One region of the Salinifilum aidingensis genome, then DNA from elsewhere that is predicted to be linked to it. Evidence: riboswitches for the same ligand, from Rfam matches in the RefSeq annotation. Region 1 holds a riboswitch; each other region holds the start of a gene.
What was found. A riboswitch is a leader RNA that binds a small molecule or an ion and turns the genes downstream of it on or off. The one in region 1 is predicted to bind glycine.
Positions count from the first base shown of each region.

Region 2: it holds a riboswitch for glycine, as region 1 does, so the genes downstream of both, gcvT (glycine cleavage system aminomethyltransferase GcvT) here and gcvH (glycine cleavage system protein GcvH) in region 1, are expected to answer to the same signal.
Region 3: it holds a riboswitch for glycine, as region 1 does, so the genes downstream of both, gcvP (aminomethyl-transferring glycine dehydrogenase) here and gcvH (glycine cleavage system protein GcvH) in region 1, are expected to answer to the same signal.

Region 1 is NZ_BAAGTH010000005.1:204,685-211,344, reverse strand. Features, by position in the region: gene ACYVJE_RS09460 (ABC transporter ATP-binding protein) at 1-678, opposite strand, end outside; gene ald (alanine dehydrogenase) at 1,049-2,164, opposite strand; gene ACYVJE_RS09450 (GNAT family N-acetyltransferase) at 2,515-3,108, shown strand; gene ACYVJE_RS09445 (helix-turn-helix domain-containing protein) at 3,130-4,719, opposite strand; glycine riboswitch at 4,818-4,917, shown strand; glycine riboswitch at 4,918-5,012, shown strand; gene gcvH (glycine cleavage system protein GcvH) at 5,075-5,443, shown strand; gene ACYVJE_RS09435 (L-serine ammonia-lyase) at 5,789-6,660, shown strand, end outside.
Region 2 is NZ_BAAGTH010000010.1:1-6,660, reverse strand. Features, by position in the region: gene ACYVJE_RS14305 (phosphoenolpyruvate hydrolase family protein) at 1-261, opposite strand, end outside; gene ACYVJE_RS14300 (Tm-1-like ATP-binding domain-containing protein) at 332-1,585, opposite strand; gene ACYVJE_RS14295 (potassium channel family protein) at 1,648-2,442, opposite strand; gene ACYVJE_RS14290 (hypothetical protein) at 2,565-2,720, opposite strand; gene ACYVJE_RS14285 (acyl-CoA dehydrogenase family protein) at 2,902-4,080, opposite strand; gene ACYVJE_RS14280 (TetR/AcrR family transcriptional regulator) at 4,207-4,872, shown strand; glycine riboswitch at 5,009-5,102, shown strand; glycine riboswitch at 5,103-5,200, shown strand; gene gcvT (glycine cleavage system aminomethyltransferase GcvT) at 5,329-6,432, shown strand; partial or broken gene ACYVJE_RS14270 (serine hydroxymethyltransferase) at 6,495-6,660, shown strand.
Region 3 is NZ_BAAGTH010000008.1:186,161-192,820, reverse strand. Features, by position in the region: gene ACYVJE_RS13020 (hypothetical protein) at 1-51, shown strand, start outside; gene ACYVJE_RS13015 (CDP-alcohol phosphatidyltransferase family protein) at 432-1,031, shown strand; gene gcvH (glycine cleavage system protein GcvH) at 1,157-1,540, shown strand; gene garA (glycogen accumulation regulator GarA) at 1,660-2,124, shown strand; gene ACYVJE_RS13000 (bifunctional nuclease family protein) at 2,467-2,943, shown strand; gene ACYVJE_RS12995 (MerR family transcriptional regulator) at 3,474-3,992, shown strand; glycine riboswitch at 4,129-4,226, shown strand; glycine riboswitch at 4,227-4,345, shown strand; gene gcvP (aminomethyl-transferring glycine dehydrogenase) at 4,403-6,660, shown strand, end outside.

The sequences.
Region 1 (6,660 bases):
GGTGCGCTGCGCGGCGCGCAGCTGGTCGAGGTGCCCGTCGTAGACGCACTGGCCGCGGCTGATGATGACCACGTGGTCCACGGTGTGCTCCATCTCGCGGAGCAGGTGGCTGGAGGCGAGCACGGTGCGGCCGCTGGCGGCGAACGTGCGCAGGAAGTTCCGCAGCCACGCGATGCCCTCGGGGTCGAGGCCGTTGGCGGGCTCGTCGAGCACGAGGATCTGCGGGTCGCCGAGCAGTGCGGTGGCCAGCGCCAGCCGCTGCCGCATGCCGAGGGAGAAGCTTCCGGCCTTGCGCCGGGCGGCGCTGCTGAGCCCGACGAGGTGCAGCGCGTGCCGGGCCTGCTCGTCCGGGACGCCCATGGCGGCGGCGTAGCAGCGCAGGTGGTCGAGCGCGGTGCGCCCGGGGTGGAAGCTCTGCGCGTCGAGCACCGCGCCGACGACCGAGGCGGGCCGCGGCAGCCGGTGGAAGGGCAGCCCGTTCACGGTTGCGGTACCCCCGGTCGGGTTGACCAGGCCGAGGATCATGCGCAGCGTCGTGGTCTTGCCGGAGCCGTTCGGCCCGAGGAAGCCGGTCACGAGGCCGGGGCGGACGGCGAAGCTCAGGTCGTGCACCGCGTGGATCGGACCGAAGCTCTTCGTGAGTCCCTGCACCACGATCCGGCCGCTGTTGTCGTGCACACGCCCCTCCTTGTCCGGACCGGCCCGCGCAGCGGTGCGGGCCGGTGCCCATCCTGCCGGACCGCCGCGGAGTTCCCGGCGGGTGGCGCCGGGGTGTGACGTGCGCCTCACGGGAGGGGGCGCGTTTTCACCCGATAGAACCTGTATCGATTCTGGAGCAAAATCACGCCCCCGAGCGGTTGCTGATTCTCGGCAAACGCCGCCACGTGACCTACACTGAGTGGTGGCGGCCCGCTCCCGGTGACCCCCAGGCCGGTTGAGCGGGCCGCCCTCTTCGTTCCCCGCGTGTTCCCTCCGCAACTGCCGGAGGGGCGACATCACCCGGTGCCGGTGGTGCCCTGCGGTGCGCACCCGCTGGCCCGGCGGGCCCCTACTCGAGCACGTCGCCCACCGCCGTCGCGGCGATCCCGTGGGCCGTTCCCACCGCCTCGTTCGTCAGCACGCCGTCGTGGGCGTTGAGCCCGTCGGCCAGCGCCGCGTCCTCCAGGCAGGCCTGCCGCCATCCCTGGTCGGCCACGCGCAGCACGTACGGCAGGGTGACGTTGGTCAGCGCGTGCGTGGAGGTGTTCGGCACCGCGCCCGGCATGTTCGCCACGCAGTAGAACACCGAGTCGTGCACCCGGTAGGTCGGCTCGTCGTGCGTCGTCGGGTGCGAATCGGCGAAGCAGCCGCCCTGGTCGATGGCGATGTCCACGAGCACGCTGCCCGGTTTCATCGCCGCCACGAGCTCGTTGGACACGAGCTTCGGCGCCTTCGCCCCCGGGATGAGCACGGCGCCGATGACCAGGTCCGCCTCGCGCACCGCCTGCTCCACGGCGTAGCGGTTGGAGGCCACCGTCGTGATCCGGCCGCCGAACGCCCTGTCGATCTCGCGCAGCTTGGCGACGTTGGTGTCCAGCAGTTGCACGTCCGCGCCCATGCCGAGGGCGATGCGCGCGGCGTTGAGCCCGGCGACCCCGCCGCCGATGACGACCACGCGGGCCGGCGGGACGCCCGGCACGCCGCTGGGCAGCATGCCGCGCCCGCCGCTCGGCCGCATCAGCGAGTGCGCGCCGACCTGCGGCGCGAGGCGCCCGGCCACCTCGCTCATGGGGGCGAGCAGGGGCAGGGTGCCGTCGGCCAGCTGCACGGTCTCGTAGGCGATGCCGGTGACGCCCGCGGTCAGCACCGCCCGGGTGAGCTCCTCCGACGCGGCCAGGTGCAGGTAGGTGAACAGCACCTGGTCCCGCCGCAGGTGCGGGTACTCCTCCGGGATCGGCTCCTTGACCTTGAGGACGAGCTCGCCCTCCGACCAGACGTCCTCGTGCTGCCGCAGCACCTTCGCGCCCGCGGCCAGGAAGTCGTCGTCCGGGATGGACGAGCCCGCCCCCGCCTCGGCCTCCACGAAGACCTCGTGCCCGCGGGTGGTCAGCTCGTGCACACCCGCCGGGGTGAGCGCGACCCGGTACTCGTTGTTCTTGATCTCGCGCGGTACAGCGATGCGCACGGTCGATCCTTTCCCTCGGTGTCGCGTGTCACGATCCGTCGCACCGCTGGGCGACGCATCATTCCCACACGATGAGCGTGCCCACCTCCGTTTGTGCCGTCAGCACAAAACGCCTGCGCAAGGAGATGTGGGCCCGAACGGGCGATGACGTCGAAGAGGAGCGCGGACCGCCGGTACCGGTCCGCCGAGCGGCCGGTGCACCCGGTTGCGGTCCTCGTGGGGACCGGGGGCACGCGCTCCGCTGCGCACCTCCAGCGCGGAACACCTGCGCAAGAGCGGTGTGGGGCATGATCGGGGGAGGCCGCGCGTCCGCGGGGCGCGTCCGCGCGAAGCGCTCGAGGAGGGTGACGATGGCAGAAGCAGGCCGAGGGTTCCGCGTCCGGCCGCCGCGCCCGTCCGACCTGGAAGCCCTCCTCGCCATCCACGGCGACCCGCGGACGAACCGGCACAACCCGCGCGGGCCGCTGCGCGACCGCGAGGAGGGCCGAGCCCTGCTGGAGGAGTGGATCGACGACTGGCGGCGCTGCGGCATCGGTTACTGGACGGTGACGGCCTCCCCGGATGTTCCGGGAGGGACCGGTGCGCCGGGAGAGGTGGGTGCGCGGGGGAACCCCGGAGGGGGAGACCCCGGGAGCATCGCCGGTTTCGGCGGCGCGCGGTACCTGGCGGCCGGATCGGCGCGGGTGTTCAACCTGTACTACCGGTTCGCCCCGGACCGGTGGGGGCGCGGGTGGGCCTCGGCCCTCGCGCGGCACGCGGTCGGCGCAGCGCACCGCGCCGACCGCGGGACACCGGTGATCGCGCGGATGGAACCCGCCAACCGGGCGTCCGAACGCGTCGCGGAGAAGGCGGGGCTGGCCTTCGCCGGCCACGACCGCAACGGGCGCCGCGTCCTCGCCGACCGCCCGGTCGCGGAGGGGTTCCTCGCGGACCTGCCCCCGTGAGCGCGGGAGGTCAGCGGGCGCTCAGTCGTGCTGGGCCCACGCGCCGGCGAGCAGCTGGACGAGCAGCGCCGCGCGCACGTCCGGGTCGTCCAGGTCGAGCTGCAGGACCTCCTCGACCCGCCGCATCCGGTACCGGAAGGTGTTCGGGTGCACCCGCAGCTCGCGGCTGGCCCGCCGCGGCTCGGCCGGGTGCCGCAGCCAGGCGTGCAACGTGGCCACGTAGTCCGAGCCGTGCCGCCGGTCGTGCTCGCGCAACGCCGCGAGCGGCCCCAGCGCGCCCACGCCCGCGTCCGTGGCGGCCCCGGCCATCCGCGACAGCACCAGCGCTGGCCAGTGCTCCTCGTACACCACCACCCGCGAGCGGGTGAGCCCGCCGCGGGACAGTCCCACGAGCTCGTCGGCCTGCCCGCGGGAGGCGGCGAGATCGGCGACGCCGACGGCCGTGCCCACGCCGATGAGCGGACGCGGGTCGATGTCCCACCCGGCCAGCGCCTCCCGCAGCGTGCGCCACCCGCCGGGACCGGAACGGTCCGGAACCACCGCGTACAGCAGGTTGCCGATCTCCGTGACCAGCGGGTGCGGCCCGATCCCGCGGGTGATCCACTCCCAGATGCCCAGCCGGTGCCCCTCGTCCGGCCCCTCCGGGGCGGGCACCTCGATCGCCACCACCCGGTGCGGCTCGTTCGACACGGCCAGCTCCGTGGCGGCCGCGCGCCAGCCCTCGCCTCCCTGCAGCAGCAGGCGCACCTGCTCGGCCGAGCGCTGCCGCTCCGCGTCGGAGACCGCGCGCCAGCGCAGCAGGCGCAGCGCCACGAGCGGGGCGGTGTCGGCGAAGGCGGTGGCGCGCTCCTCGGAGACCTCCTCCGGCACCACGGCCCACATCGACCCCAGCAGCTCGCCGCCCATCCGGATGGGCACCACCAGCCGCGGCAGCGTGCCGTCCTGCTGCGCGGGCACGAACACGGCCGAGCCGGACTTGCTCAGCTGCCGGAACGTGCCGCGGGCGCGGAACTTGGCCAGCACCTCGTCCGGCTGGCGCCGCCCCATGATCGTCGACACGCGCGCCGGGTCGATCCGGTCCTGCCGCGCCGAGTGCGCCAGCACCTGCGAGTGCGCGTCCTCGATCGTGACCGGTGCGTCGACGACATCGGCGACCGCGTCGGCCACGCGGAACAGGTCCCCCAGGCCCGGCAGCCCGGTGAACTCCCGCGCGGAGCCGCCGGCCGCGGGCACCTCCGGCTCCTCCCGGCGGCCGCCGGCCTCCGCCAGCGCGGCGCGCACCAGCCACACCAGTTGCGCCCACGAGGTGCCGGGCAGCACTTCCACGAGCGCGAGTCCGGCCTCCCGCGCGGCCGCGCGCACCGGTTCCTCGTCGGGCCACGGCGCCTTGCACAGCAGACCGGCCGCACCCCGCTCGGCGCACTCGGCGACGAGGTCGAGCGCCTCGCTGCGGTCGTGGCACGCCACACCGAGAACCAGATCACCTTCGGTGATCGTGATGTCGGCCTCAGCGACGACGACGTCGCCCACGCACGGGGTCGCGTCCGGCAGAACCGCTGCGCGCAGCAAAGTCGGGCCCACCCGCTGGACGAGCGCGGGGAGTTCCAACATGAGCTGCCTCACTGGTGCGCGGCCGGTGGTGCGGTGGGGCGTGTTGACAGCCCGCTGCGTCCGTTTATCGTGACCACACCGACAATCGCATAAGCCGATGATCCCGAGCGGGAGAGACCCCGAGTGCCCCTGGGCACCGGGGCGCCGAAGGAGCAAGACTCCCCGCAAACTCTCAGGCCCAGTGACCGCTCGGAGGAGGTGACTCTGGAAAGCGGCATCACCGCAGGTGCCGCACCCACGGTGCAAGTCGCGCACGCGGCGAAGCTCTCAGGTTCCGCAACAGAGGGGGAGGCCCATCCCGGGCAGTGCACTGACCGCGGCCTGCCCGGACGACGAACGGACGGAGCCTCCCGACATGACGTTGCCGAGCGAACTGCACTACACCGAGGAGCACGAGTGGCTCTCCGACTCCGGTGAGATCACCCGGATCGGCATCACCCAGCACGCCGCCGACGCCCTCGGCGACATCGTCTACGTCCAGCTGCCCGAGGTCGGGGAGCAGATCGAGGCGGGGCAGTCCTGCGGCGAGCTCGAATCCACGAAATCGGTGAGCGACCTCTACGCGCCGGCGACCGGGGAGGTCACCGCCGTCAACGAGGCCGTGGTCGACGATCCTGCGATCGTCAACTCGGACCCGTACGGTCAGGGGTGGCTGCTGGAGGTGCGCGTCACCGAGATGGGCAAGGTGCTCACCGCCGAGGAGTACCAGCAGCTCATCGGTTAGGGCCTGTTCCGGAACCTCCTCCGTTGTGCGCGGGGTTCAGCGTGGATGCGCCGCGAGGCGGTGGAGAGCGGCGTGGCGGAGTCCCCTCCGAAAGGGGCGGACGCTGCCCCGCGAGGCGCCACGCTCCCCGCACAGCAGGTGTGCGAGGTTGCGGAACAGGATCTTGGATCCTGAGGGAGTCCGGGCGGCCGGCCGCCCGGAGCGACGAGCCCACCGGCCGCCGGTGCACCGTTCCCGCCCGCGTTCACCGCGGTGCCGCTGCACGGGAATGACCAGTGAGACGACACCGCGGTCGCTGGCAGGGCGCGGTCCCGCGGCCTGACAGCACAACAGGGGGACCGATCAATGGCGATCAGCGTCTTCGACCTCTTCTCCGTGGGAATCGGACCGTCGAGTTCGCACACCGTCGGCCCGATGAGAGCTGCCCGCATGTTCGCCGAACGGCTGGAGCGGGACGGCGCGCTGCCCGCGGTCGCGCGGGTGCGGGCCGAATTGTTCGGATCGCTCGGCGCCACCGGAACCGGCCACGGCAGCCCGAACGCGGTGCTGCTCGGCCTGGAGGGCAACGCCCCCGAAACGGCCGACCCGGCCGTCGGCGGCGAGCGCGCGGCGGAGATCCGGCAGAGCGGCAGTCTGCGGCTGGCCGGTTCCCGCGAGATCCCGTTCCCGGTGGACGACGACCTGGTGCTGCACCGGCAGAAATCGCTGCCGGTGCACCCCAACGGCATGCGGTTCTCCGCCACCGACTCCTCCGGTGCGGAGCTGGCCAGCGCCGACTACTACTCCGTGGGCGGCGGTTTCGTCGTCGACGAGCAGGCCAGCGGCACCGACCGCATCGCCCCGGACGCGACCGCCGTGCGGCTGCCGTTCCACAGCGGCGAGCAACTGCTGCACACGGCCGTCGAGCTGGGGCTGCCGATCAGCGAGGTGATGCGCGCCAACGAGATGTCCTGGCGCAGCCCGGAGGAGGTGCGCGACGGCCTGCTGCACATCTGGCACGTGATGCGCGAGTGCGTCGACAACGGGTGCCGCGCCACCGGCCACCTGCCCGGCGGGCTGAAGGTGCGCCGCCGCGCGGCGGACCTGCGGGCGAAGCTGTCCGACGAGGACGACCCGACCGAGTGGGCGGGGCTGTACGCGCTGGCGGTCAACGAGGAGAACGCGGCCGGCGGCCGCGTGGTGACCGCGCCGACCAACGGCGCGGCGGGGATCGTGCC
Region 2 (6,660 bases), on a different contig from region 1:
GCGCACGACCGGCAGCACTTCCCGCGCCATCTCCACGACGATGTCGTTGGCGTTGCCGTAGGCCAGCAGCCCGGCCAGCGAGCCGCGCCCGGCCATGCGGTAGCGCCCCGAGTTGTACAGCACGATCAGGTCGATGCCGCCGCTCTCCTCGGCCTTGGCGGACAGGCCGGTGCCCGCGCCGCCGCCGACGACCGGCTCGCCGCGGTCGACCTTGCCGCGCAGCCGGGACAGCAGTTCCGGGCGTTCGACACGCTTCGTCATATCCCCTTCCCTCCCCGTGTACGGGTCATCCCCCGGGGGCCGTCCCCGCGCGGGCCGGTGCCTCGGCCGTTCACGACGACCGCGGAGCGGTACCGATGCCCACTTCCGCCGCGGCGGCCACCACGGCGTCGGTGAACTCCGCGTCGTTGATGTTGTGCGGCACGCGCCGCACCCGCTCGGCGTCGCGCACGTTCCGCTCGATCGCGCCGAACAGCCGCTCGTCGGCGGCGGCATCGCGGAACGCGGCACCGGGGGAGTCCAGCAGGGACACCCCGCCCTCGGGCAGCAGGAACCGCACGGGCCCCGCGCAGGCGTTGATCTTGCCGGCGAGGAACTCGCCGATGCGCTCGCACTCCTCGGCGGTGGTGCGCATCAGCGTCACCTGCGGGTTGTGCTCGTACAGCAACCGGTCGCGGAACTCCTCCGGCACGGTGCCGCGCGCACCGAAGTTCACCATGTCCAGCGCACCGCACGAGCCGACGTAGGGCACCCGGGTGCGCGCGATCGCGTCGAGGCGCTGCTCGCCGGCGCTCATCACACCGCCGACGAGCAGATCGGCGATCTCGGTGGTGGTGATGTCGACGACCGCTTCGACGTAGCCGTCGTCGACGAGCTTCTCCATGGCCCGCCCGCCCGTCCCGGTGGCGTGGAAGACCAGCGGGTCGTGGGTGGCGCGCATCCTGTCGGCGACGGCGGTCACGCACGGGGTGGTCACGCCGAACATGCTCAGCGCGAGCGCGGGTTCGTGCTCGGCTTCGGGGACCTCGTGCGTGAGCGCGCCGAGCAGCGCGTGCGCGGCGTTGCCGAGCACGCGGCGGGAGATGCGGTTCAGCCCGGCGACGTCGGTCACCGAGGGGAACAGCACCAGGTCCGAGGAGTCCACGTAGGAGGAGGTGTCACCGGATGCCACTGTGGACACGATCATCTTCGGCACGCCCACCGGGAGGGCGCGCAGACCGCGGGAGATCAGCGCGGTGCCGCCGGAGCCGCCGAGGCCGAGCACCCCGTCCGCCGGCCGCTCGGCCAGGAAGCGCTCGAGCGCGACGGCCATGGCGGCCACCGCCGTGCCGCGGTCGGCGGTGAACACCGCGTCCGCCCCCTCGGGGTGGTGCGCGGCGACGTCCCGGGCGGGGACGTCCGGTGCCGCGCTCCGCGCAGCGGGGCCGGTGCCGACGTCGACGGTGGTCACGGCGCAGTGCGGGGCGAGCAGCTCCGCCACGTAGCGCAGATCGTCCCCCTTCGTGTCGAACGTGCCCACCACGTAGGCCCTCGGCGTGCGGTGCCCTCCGGTCACGGCGCCCTCCGTACACGGCTGCGTGATCATCGCGGATGCTACTGCGGCAGCGCCTGCTCTGCCCAGAGGCGCGCGTCCGCCGCGTCAGCGGCTCACGGCGACCGGCCCTCGTCCGGGACGGCGGGCAGCTGCGCGCGCAGCGCGATGATCTCGGCCTTGAGGGAGGCGACCTCGCCGCACAGCCGTTCGGCCTCCGCGGCGCTGTCGGCCGTGGCCCGGCCGGCGCGCTCGACGGAGTTCTCCACACCGCCGAACTTCTCCACGAACCAGGAGGCGATGCTGCCGGTGACGACGCCGAGCAGGGCGATGCCCGCGAGCATCAACCCCACGGCGATGAGCTTGCCCTGCCCGGTCACGGGGTAGTAGTCGCCGTAGCCGACCGTGGTGATCGTCGCCATGGTCCACCACAGCGCATCCGCGAAGCTCGTGATCGTGGCCTCGCCGGCGCCGCGTTCGGCGTCCAGCACGGCGAGGGCGGCCGAGACGCCGAGCAGCGCGGTCGCGCCGGAGACGTACAGCACGACCTGCCCGCGCACCCGCGCCTGGATCCTGCGGTTCATCAGCACCAGCACCGTCACCAGCCGCAGCACGCGCAGCTGGCGCAGCACCGGGACGAGGATGACCACCAGGTCGAACAGGTTGTGCAGCACGAACCGGCCGCGCTGCCTGGCCAGGGCGAGGCGCACGGCGTAGTCCACGGCGAACGCGCCCCACGTGACCCACATGGCCACTCCGACGCCGCGGCGCACGCCCGGCTGCATGCCGGGTTCGAGCACCGTCCACGCGTACAGCGCGATGAGCGGCCACTCGGTGCGCTGCTCCCACTTCACCAGCGGTGGAGGAGCGGCGCTCCCCGCGTTCTCGGAGCGCACGGTCTCGGATGACATCGTGCCCATGGTGCCGTGCCCGGAAGCGCCCGGGAACACGGCCGCGGCACCGGTCACGTCCGCGCTGCCCGCGCGCGGAAGAACGGCCCGCCGATCCGCGGGGAACGGCGGGCCGCAGGGCGTCACCGGCTCGGCTTGTTGCCCTTGAGCAGCTTGTTCTTCGCCTCGTCGATCTTGGCCCGGGTCTTGGGGTCCTGGGCGTACTTCTTCGCCTGCCGGATCGCCCGGCGCCCCTGGGGGCTGCTGGCGAGTCCGACGATCTTCTTCATCAGCGACATGTCCGCTCCTGGTCGGTCCTCAGCACGCGGCCTGTCCGCCGAAGTCCTGCCCGTCGAACGGCAGACCGGCGCGTCGCCTGGGGATCAGGCGTCCACCAGCCTACCGAGGTGATCGCGGGGACGACACCGCGCGCGGCAGGCCCCGGCGCGGGGGCCCGGGGCAGGATCCAGCGCGGGGACCTCAGCCGAGCACCCCGCTGACCGAGCTGTGCCCCTTGAGGATGTTGCGGGCGATGGTGCGGCGCTGGATCTCGTCGGTGCCCTCGAAGATGCGCAGCAACCGCAGGTCGCGGAACCAGCGCTCGACCGGCAGCTCGCGGGTGTAGCCCATGCCGCCGTGGATCTGCATCACGCGGTCGACGATCTCGTTGGCGCGGGTCCCGCCGTAGAGCTTGGCCATGGACTGCGCGTGCCGCGAGTCCATCCCCTGGTCGACCTGCCAGGCCGCTTGCAGCACGAGCCACCGCAGCGCCTCGATCTCCACGGCCGAGTCGGCGATCATCCACTGGATGGCCTGCCGGTCGGCGATGGGCGCGCCGAAGGTCTGGCGGTTGTTGGCGTACTCGGTGGCCATCCCGACGAGCCGCTCGCAGGCGCCGAGCGCGTGCGCGGGCAGCATGTAGCGCCCGCGGCCGATCCACTGCATCGCGAGCTGGAAGCCCTGACCGACCTCGCCGAGCACGTTCTCCTCGGGCACGCGCACCTCGTCGAACACCAGCGAGGCGGGTTGGCGCTCCCACTCGCCCATGATGTCGATGGGTTCGGAGGTCCAGCCCATGTCGCGGTCGACGAGGAAGCAGGTCACTCCGCCGTCGGCGCCCTTGGACTTGTCGGTGACGGCGAACACCATGGCGAAGTCGGCGTCGATGCCGCCGGTGATGAAGGTCTTCTCGCCGTTGATCACCCACTCGCCGCCCTCCTTGCGGGCGGTGGTGCGGATGTTCTTCGCGTCCGATCCGGCACCGGGCTCGGTGATGGCGAAGCAGGACTTCCGGGTGCCTTCGATGGTGGGCAGCAGGTAGCGCCGCTGCTGCTCCTCGTTGCCGCGGTAGAGGATGTTGTCCGCGTCACCGCCGAACTGGAACGGCACGAACGTGCGCCCCAGCTCGATCTGGATCAGCGCCGTCAGCACGGCCGGCAGGCCCATCCCGCCGTACTCCTCGGGGGTCTGCACGCCCCAGAACCCCGCCTCGCGCGCCTTGTTCCGCAGGTCCGCCTGCTCCTGCTTGGTCAGCCCCCGCTCACCGGCGCGCTCCCGGTGCAGCACCTGCTGCTCCAGCGGCATGAGCTCGCGCTGGACGAACTGGCGCACCCAGTCGCGCACGTCGCGCTCGGTATCGGACAACGAGAAGTCGACCATTGACCTGCACCCTTCCGCGTGAGCTACTAACTAACAACGTTAGTTTTATGGCAGCCTAGAGTCGGCCGCGCAGCCTTCGCAAGAGGCGTCCACCCCAGGCCACCCCATCCCGACCGTGGAGAAACCGTGCCCCGTCCGAGCCGTCCCCGCCTGACGACCGAGCGCATCGCCCGGGTCGGCCTCGAGATCATCGACGCCGAGGGGCTCGAGGCGCTGTCCATGCGCCGCCTGGCCGAGCGCCTCGACGTCCGCGCGGCGTCGCTGTACAACCACGTGCCGAACAAGGACGACCTGCTGCACACGATCTCCGACGAGGTCATGGCCCAGGTCGACGTCTCCGGCTTCGAGGTCGACTGGCCCACCGGCCTGCGCACGTGGGCGCGGTCCTACCGCGCCGCCCTGCGCGCGCACCCCAACCTCGTGCCGTTCCTGGCCGGCGGACCGGCCCGCCGGGAGAACGCGCTGCGCCGCGCCGACCGGGTGCACGGCGGCCTCGTGCGCGCCGGCTGGCCGCAGCGGTACGCCACGATGATCGGCGCGTCGACGAAGTACCTCGTCGTCGGCTCGGCCATGGCCTCGTTCGCCGAGGGCTTCCCCGCCGACGCGAGCGTCTACGACGAGCGGTTCCCCCACCTCGACCGCGCCCACCTGCTGCCGCAGCACACCGAGATCGACGCGGACAGCTTCGAACTCGCCCTCGGAGCGCTCATCGACGGGCTGCGCGAGGTCCACCGCACCCTCACCGCAGCGGCGCGCGAGGGCGGAGCGGCGATGCCGCACACCCCGCGCTGACCTGCACGCGCAACCGAGTGAGATCAGCCTCGCGTTGCGGTTGACTGCCCGCGGGGTCCTCCGTAGCGTCACGCTCTGACCAGGCCACAACCGGACAGCAGCGGACAGCAGACCGCACAACCGAATACCGCGCCGTTGACTCCGTGCGGGAGAGATCCCGGCCCGTCGGGACGCCGAAGGAGCAAGCACTCCCCAGCAAACTCTCAGGCACCACCTACCGCACGGTACGAGGCGGAACGGGAGGAAAGCAGGAGCGGACCGCTTCTCGCCCACGGTGCAAGCCGTCCAGCGACGGTGAAACTCTCAGGCCCATGACTCCAGGGGAGATCGCCCGACGTGCGTACGACCGCGCGGGTGGCGATCGAAGTGGTCCGGCTACGCTGGCAGGATCCGATTGCGTGCAGTTCCGGACCCGCGACCGCCGACCGGCGCCGCCCCCAGGAGGAGTCAGACACGATGACCTCATCGAGGCAGACGCCCCTGCACCAGGTCCACGAGGAGCTGGGTGCGACGTTCACCGACTTCGCCGGCTGGCACATGCCGGTGCGGTACAGCAGTGACACCGCCGAGCACAACGCGGTGCGCAACAGCGCCGGCCTGTTCGACCTGTCGCACATGGGTGAGCTCCACATCCGCGGGCCGCAGGCCGCGGAGGCCATGGACTACGCCCTGCTGGCCAACACCTCGGCGATCACGCCCGGCCGCGCGCGCTACACGATGATCTGCAACAGCGACGGCGGCGTGCTCGACGACCTCATCGTCTACCGGCTGCGCGAGGACGAGTACCTCGTCGTCGCCAACGCCGCCAACGCCGGCACCGTCTCCGAAGCGCTGGCCGACCGCGTCTCCGGCTTCGAGGTCGAGTTCCACGACACCTCGCACGAGTACGCGCTCATCGCGCTGCAGGGGCCGAACGCGGCGGCGATCCTCGGGCCGCTGACCGACACCGACCTGTCGACCGTCAAGTACTTCGCCGGGTACTACAGCACCGTGGCTGGTCGCGAGGTCATGCTCGCCCGCACCGGTTACACCGGCGAGGACGGTTTCGAACTGTTCACCGCGCCGGAGGACGCCGAGCCGATCTGGCGGGCGCTCACCGAGGCCGGCGCGGACCACGACCTCAAGCCCGCCGGACTGTCCTGCCGGGACACGTTGCGGCTGGAAGCGGGTATGCCGTTGTACGGCAACGAGCTCAGCGCCGAGTTGACGCCGTACCACGCCAATCTCGGCCGGGTGGTCAAGCTCGACAAACCCGACGACTTCGTGGGCAAGGCCGCGCTGGCGAAGGTCGCCGAAGTTCCCACCGACCGGACACTGGTGGGGCTGAGCACCGATCAGCGGCGCGCGCCGCGGCACGGCTACTCCGTGCTCGACCCCGGGGGCAACGAGATCGGCGAGGTCACCAGCGGTGCGCCCTCCCCCACTCTGGGGCACCCGATCGCGATGGCCTATGTGGACCGCGCGCACAGCCAACCGGGCACGGCGCTGAACGTGGACGTGCGCGGCAGGTCGCTGCCGGTGGAGGTGGTGGAACTGCCGTTCTACCGCCGCGGCACGTGACAACCGCGCCGTTCGACCGATCCGCACGGCCGTCGCAGACAGAAAACAGGAGGCAACACCAAATGTCCACACCGGACCTGTTCAACGACCAGCTTGCCGCGGTCGACCCGGAGGTCGCTGCTGCGGTGGGTTCTGAGTTGCGTCGCCAGCAGAACACGTTGGAGATGATCGCTTCGGAGAACTTCGCACCGCGCTCCGTCCTGGAGGCTCAGGGGTCGGTGCTGACGA
Region 3 (6,660 bases), on a different contig from region 1:
GCCGACCTGCGGCGTCGCGGCTTCACCGTGCAGCGGGCTCGCACGGCCTGAGCGACCGGGCGGTGCGCAGCGCCGCCCCGACTTGCGCCGCGCGTCCCCGGACCGCGCCGCGGTGGGGGCGCGCTCGGCGGCCACTGTTCGATCACCGCGCGGTTGCGCTGCGCACGTCGGTCCCGCACCGGGGCGGTGGGCCGCATGTGCGATCCTCATCCGGGGAGGCGTCGTACCGATGGGCTCGGTACCGGCGGCGGCGCGACACACAGGGGGAGGCCGTGGTGCACGACGCGGACAGCACCACGAACGGCACCGCGCGAGGACCGGCCGAGGAACCGGGGGCGTCGGCGAGCGACCCCGCCGGAACCGGGGACCAGCCCGGCGGCGCCACCGCTGCTTCCGGCGAGGGCGCGCCGATCGAACCCGGCATCGAGCGGATGCGCGAGGTCGCCGTCGGACTCTGGCACGACCCGTGGTTCACCGTGCCGAACCTGCTCAGCGCGATCCGGCTGGGCGGGGTGCCGCTGTTCCTGTGGCTGCTGCTCGGCCCGCAGGCCGACCTGCTGGCCCTGCTCGTCCTCGTCGCCAGCGGTGTGACCGACTGGCTCGACGGGAAGCTGGCGCGGTGGCTCGGGCAGTACAGCCGGCTCGGCGAAGTCCTCGACCCGGTGGCCGACCGCCTCTACATCGTGGCGACGCTGGTCGCCTTCGTGCTGCGCGACGTCGTCCCCTGGTGGATCGCCGCGGTGCTCGTCGGGCGGGACGTGGTGCTGGCGCTGTGCGTGCCGGTGCTGCGCTTCTGCGGATTCCAGCCGCCGGACGTGCACTACCTGGGCAAGGCGGCCACGTTCTGCCTGATGTACGCCTTCCCGATGCTGCTGCTGGTGCAGGAGGACATCGCGCTCAGCGAGGTGCTGCGGCCCATCGCGTACGCGCTGACCTGCTGGGGCGGCGTGCTCTACCTCTGGGCCGGCGTGCTCTACCTGGGGCAGGTGACCGCAGCGCTGCGGGAGGCGGCGCGCGCGGTGCGCGGATGACGCGCCCGGCGCAGCGCGTGTTGCGGGACGTGCCGGTGGGCAATACGCTGCCCGCCGGCGGATGATCTCGCGAGCCCGGCCGGTGACCGGGCTGAGCAGCGCCCCCGAGCAGGAAGGCGGACCCAGTGGCCTCGGAGGAGATCAGGTACACCCAGGAGCACGAGTGGGTGCGCCGCACCGATGCGGAGACCGTGCGCGTCGGCATCACCGACTACGCGCAGCAGCAGCTCGGTGACGTCGTGTTCGTGCAGGTGCCGGACGTGGACGAGGGCGTCGAAGCCGGCGGGGCGATGGGCGAGGTCGAGTCGACCAAGAGCGTGTCGGACCTCTACGCCCCGGTCGGCGGTGTCGTCACCGCCCGCAACGAGGCCCTGCAGGACCGGCCCGAGCTGGTCAACAGCGACCCCTTCGGGCAGGGGTGGCTCGTGGAGCTGCGCCTGGCGGACGTCGCCGAGTGGGACGTGCTGCTCGACGCCGAGGCCTACCAGCGGCTGATCGAGCAGGAATGACCGCGCCGCGGCGCGCGTTGATCACTGCGGCGACCGGGACTCCCGCGTACTCGGGCTGGTGCCGGCGCGGTACGTTGGAATCTCGTTGGCACGATCTATCCGCGTAGAGGAGAGCTCAGGTGAGCCAGAACAGCGGCTCCGGTGACGTCCCACCGGAGCAGTCACCGGAGACCACCTCGGTCTTCAAGCCCTTCTCGGAGCAGGACGGCACCGAGAGCGCCCCGCAGACCGAGTCCGCGGGCTCAGGGGTCGACGCGCTGCCGGCCGGGTCGGCGCTGCTGGTGGTGAAGCGCGGTCCGAACGCGGGCTCGCGGTTCCTGCTGGACCGGGAGACCACCAGCACGGGGCGGCACCCGGACAGCGACATCTTCCTCGACGACGTCACGGTCTCGCGCCGGCACGCCGAGTTCCGGCGCGAGGGCAACGACTTCGTCGTCGTCGACGTCGGCAGCCTCAACGGCACCTACGTCAACCGGGAACCGGTGGACACCTCGGTGCTGGCCAACGGTGACGAGGTGCAGGTCGGCAAGTTCCGGTTGGTGTTCCTGACCGGGCCGGCCGACGGGGGACAGAGCGCGCGCTGAAGCGGCAGCGGACCTGAACGCGGGGCGACGCCGGTGAGCGGGCGCCGCCCCGAGCGGTGCGAGTGTCGCCGCCGAGGCGCGACTGCGCGGCCCGGTCAGCCTTCGCGTCCACCGCCGCCCGCGGGGCGGTGTAGGGTGACGAGCGCTGCCGTCGGCCGGGAACCCGCGGCGATCCGCCGAGCGGCGGGGTTGCGACGGGCCCGCGCCTCCCGTCGGGGCGGTGCGCAGTGGAGGACGGACGGCTGGGCGCGTCCGCCGTATCGCGGGTAGCGTCGGAAGCGTCGGTGCGCGATCCTCGACAGGGATGTCACGCTTCGGCGCGCTGGAGGAGGCGATGTGACGATGAGCAGCGAGATGCGCGTCGTCGGCGTGCGCGTGGAACTACCGGCCAACCAGCCGATCCTGCTGCTGCGGGAGACGGAGGGTGAGCGGTACCTGCCGATCTGGATCGGCTCGGTGGAGGCGACCGCCATCGCGCTGGAGCAGCAGGGGGTGCGGCCGGCGCGTCCGCTGACGCACGATCTGCTCAAGGATGTGATCGGTGCCCTGGGGCGTGATCTCGAGCAGGTGCGTATCACGGATCTGCAGGAGGGGACGTTCTTCGCCGAACTCGTCTTCGACGGGGACGTGCGAGTGTCGGCTCGGCCGAGCGACTCGGTGGCTCTGGCCCTGCGCGCCGGCGTGTCCATCCACGCCGACGAGGCGGTGCTGGACGAGGCAGGTCTGATCATCCCGGACGAGCAGGAAGACGAAGTGGAGAAGTTCCGCGAGTTCCTGGATTCGGTCTCACCGGAGGACTTCCGCGGCGCGGACACGTGACCGCGCGAGGACGATCGCGGAGCGACGGGGCCCTCGGCGCGGTCGAGGGCCCCGTCGTCGTCGCGCTCCCTCGCCCGCGTGTGGCGGGGGCGGCGCGGAGGCCCCGCCGCTGTTGATCTTCTCCGGCGTGGTCCGCGCGTCGCGTTGACCGCCCACACCGGGCGGCCTACTGTCGAATTGCGCGAATCGCTCCGGTGTCGTTTTCGCTGGCAGTCGTGGGGGATCGGGACAGCAGGGAGGTCCCGGCTGCTGGCGCCGAGGCGGGTGCTGGCGGGCACCCGGGCGCGTCGGCTGCCGGGACCGGCAGCCGGGCCGGAGCGGATTCGCCGAACGCACCGGACCGGATTCGTCGGCAGCGTGCCGGACGAGGGGAGGCAGGCGTGGTCGAGCAAGCGCCCGAGCGGGGTTCCGCAGGGGAAGAGGACGAGTCGCCTGGTGCGCCGTCCGCTGGGACCGCTGCGACCGGTGCGCCCCCGATGCCCGGCGGGGGCGGCGTGACGGAGGAATCGTCCCCGCGCGGGGCCGGCGGAATGCTGCCCGAGGACTCGGTATCCGACGAGCTCGTCGGTTTCCGGGGAGCGGCGGCGTGCCAGATCGCGGGCATCACCTACCGCCAGTTGGACTACTGGGCGCGCACGAAGCTCGTGGGCCCGTCGATCCGCAGCGCCACCGGTTCGGGTTCGCAGCGGCTCTACTCGTTCAAGGACATCCTCGTGCTCAAGGTGGTCAAACGGCTGCTGGACACGGGGGTGTCGCTGCACAACATCCGGCTGGCCGTGGACCACCTGCGCAGCAGGGGGGTGCGCGACCTGGCGGGGCTCACGTTGTTCAGCGATGGCACCACCGTCTACGAGTGCACCTCCCCCGAGGAGGTCGTCGACCTGCTGCAGGGCGGGCAGGGCGTCTTCGGGATCGCCGTGAGCGGGGCGATGCGCGAGATCACCGGGACGATCCACGAGTTCCCCGCCGAACGCGCCGACGGCGCGCTGGTCGAACCGCTCGAGGAGGACGAGCTCTCCCGCCGGCGGCGGGACCGGCGCACCGGGTGACCGCGGGCCCGGGGCCGCGACCCCGGCGGGGACGGGCGCACCGCGCGCTCGCGCCGGTGCGCACCGTCAAGCAGGTGTGCGTCAGCTGACAGCCCCTCGGGCGGGAGCGCCTGATCAGGTATGCTCACGACATCGCTGACCCCGTGCGGGAGAGTTCGGCTCGAGCGATCGAGTCGGCGCCGAAGGAGCAAATCTCCCCATCAACCTCTCAGGCCACTGGACCGCGCGGGCGAGATGCCTCTGGAAAGAGGGTGCGGCGACGGCGGCGCACCCCGCCGACGGTGCAAGTCCGGCCGGACCGCCGGACGAAGCTCTCAGGCGTTCGCGCAGCGAACAGTGACAGAGGGGGAGAGTCGGCAGCACGCTGGTGTTGCCGCCCCCTTGTTCGCCGCGAAGATTGAGGTTGGGCGATGACCGACGTGACCCACGACCGCATTCCACTCGCCGCGCTGGAGCACGGGACTCCGTTCGCCGATCGGCACGTCGGGCCGACGCCGGCGGAACTCGCCCGGATGCTCGACGTGGTCGGGGTCGGTTCCCTCGAGGAACTGGCAGACAAAGCCGTGCCCAGCGGAATCCGTGAGCGGGACCTGCAGCTCGAGCTGCCGGAACCGGCCACGGAAGCCCAGGCGCTCGCGGAGCTGCGCGACCTCGCGCAGCGCTGCACCCCGCGCACCCAGATGATCGGGCTCGGCTACTACGACACGATCACCCCCGGGGTGATCCTGCGCAACGTGCTGGAGAACCCCGCCTGGTACACGGCCTACACGGCTTACCAGCCGGAGATCTCGCAGGGGCGGCTGGAAGCCCTGCTGAACTTCCAGACGATGGTCTCGGATCTGACGGGGGTGCCGGTCGCCAACGCCTCCATGCTGGACGAGTCCACCGCTGCCGCCGAGGGCATGACGCTGGTGCGGCGCGGCGGCAAGGCCAAGTCGCCGCGGTTCGTCGTCGATGCCGACACGCTGCCGCAGACCGTGGAAATCCTGCGCACCCGCGCGGAACCGCTCGGCATCGAGCTGGAGGTCGCCGACCTGTCGCAGGGCGCGAGCGGTCTGCCGGACGGCGAGTTCTTCGGCGCGCTGCTGGCCTACCCGGGCGCCTCCGGCGCCGTCCGGGACCAGGGGGAGGTGCTCGCGGAGATCCACCGCCGCGGGGCGCTGGCCGTGGTCGCCACCGACCTGCTGGCCCTGACGCTGCTGCGCGCCCCCGGTGAGATCGGCGCCGACGTCGTCGTCGGCAACACCCAGCGCTTCGGCGTGCCGCTCGGGTTCGGCGGCCCGCACGCCGGGTTCATGGCCGTGCGCAAGGGCCTGGAGCGGCAGCTGCCGGGACGTCTCGTCGGCGTGAGCGTCGACACGGACGGCAACCAGGCCTACCGGCTGGCACTGCAGACCCGCGAGCAGCACATCCGCCGCGAGAAGGCCACGAGCAACATCTGCACCGCGCAGGTGCTGCTGGCGGTCATGGCGGGCATGTACGCCGTCTACCACGGCCCGGCGGGCCTGCGGAACATCGCCACCCGGGTGCACCGGATGGCGGCCGTGCTGGCCGCCCGCCTGCGCCAGGGCGGGGTCGAGGTCGTCGAGGACGCCTTCTTCGACACGGTGCTGGCCCGCGTGCCCGGGCGCGCCGACGAGGTCGTGGCCGCCGCGCGCGCGAAGGGCATCAACCTGCGCAGGGCCGATGCGGACCACGTGGGCATCGCCTGCGACGAGAGGACGACCCGGCAGGACCTGCGCGGCGTGTGCGCCGCGTTCGGCCTCACCGCCGAGCTCGGCGAGCTGGACGAGCTGGACACCGGCACCGCGGACGCGCTGCCGCGCCCGCTCGAGCGCACGTCCGAGTACCTGACCCACCCGGTGTTCCACCGCCACCAGTCGGAGACCTCGCTGCTGCGCTACCTGCGGGAGCTCTCCGACAAGGACGTCGCGCTGGACCGCAGCATGATCCCGCTGGGCTCGTGCACGATGAAGCTCAACGCCACCACCGAGATGGAGCCGGTCACCTGGCCCGAGTTCGGCGACCTGCACCCGTTCGCGCCCGCGGAGGACGCCGAGGGGATGCTGCGGATCGTCGACGACCTCCAGCGGTGGCTGGCCGACATCACCGGCTACGACGCGGTGAGCGTGCAGCCCAACGCGGGCAGCCAAGGCGAGTTCGCCGGTCTGCTGGCCATCCGCGCCTACCAGCAACAGCGCGGGCAGGAGCAGCGGGACGTCTGCCTGATCCCGGCCAGCGCGCACGGCACCAACGCCGCCAGCGCCACCATGGCCGGGCTGCGCGTGGTCGTCGTGCGCTGCGACGACTCGGGCAACGTCGAGATGGAGCACCTGCGGGAGCTCGCGGCCAAGCACGCCGACGACCTCGCCGCGATCATGATCACCTACCCGTCCACGCACGGCGTGTACGAGGACACCGTGCGGGAGGTGTGCGGCGTCGTCCACGAGGCGGGCGGTCAGGTCTACGTCGACGGGGCGAACCTCAACGCCCTCATCGGGCTGGCCCGGATGGGCAAGTTCGGCGCGGACGTGTCCCACCTGAACCTGCACAAGACGTTCTGCATCCCGCACGGGGGCGGCGGTCCCGGTGTGGGCCCGATCGGCGTGCGCGAGCACCTCGCCCCGTTCCTGCCGAACCACCCGCTGCAGCCGCAGGCCGGTCCGGA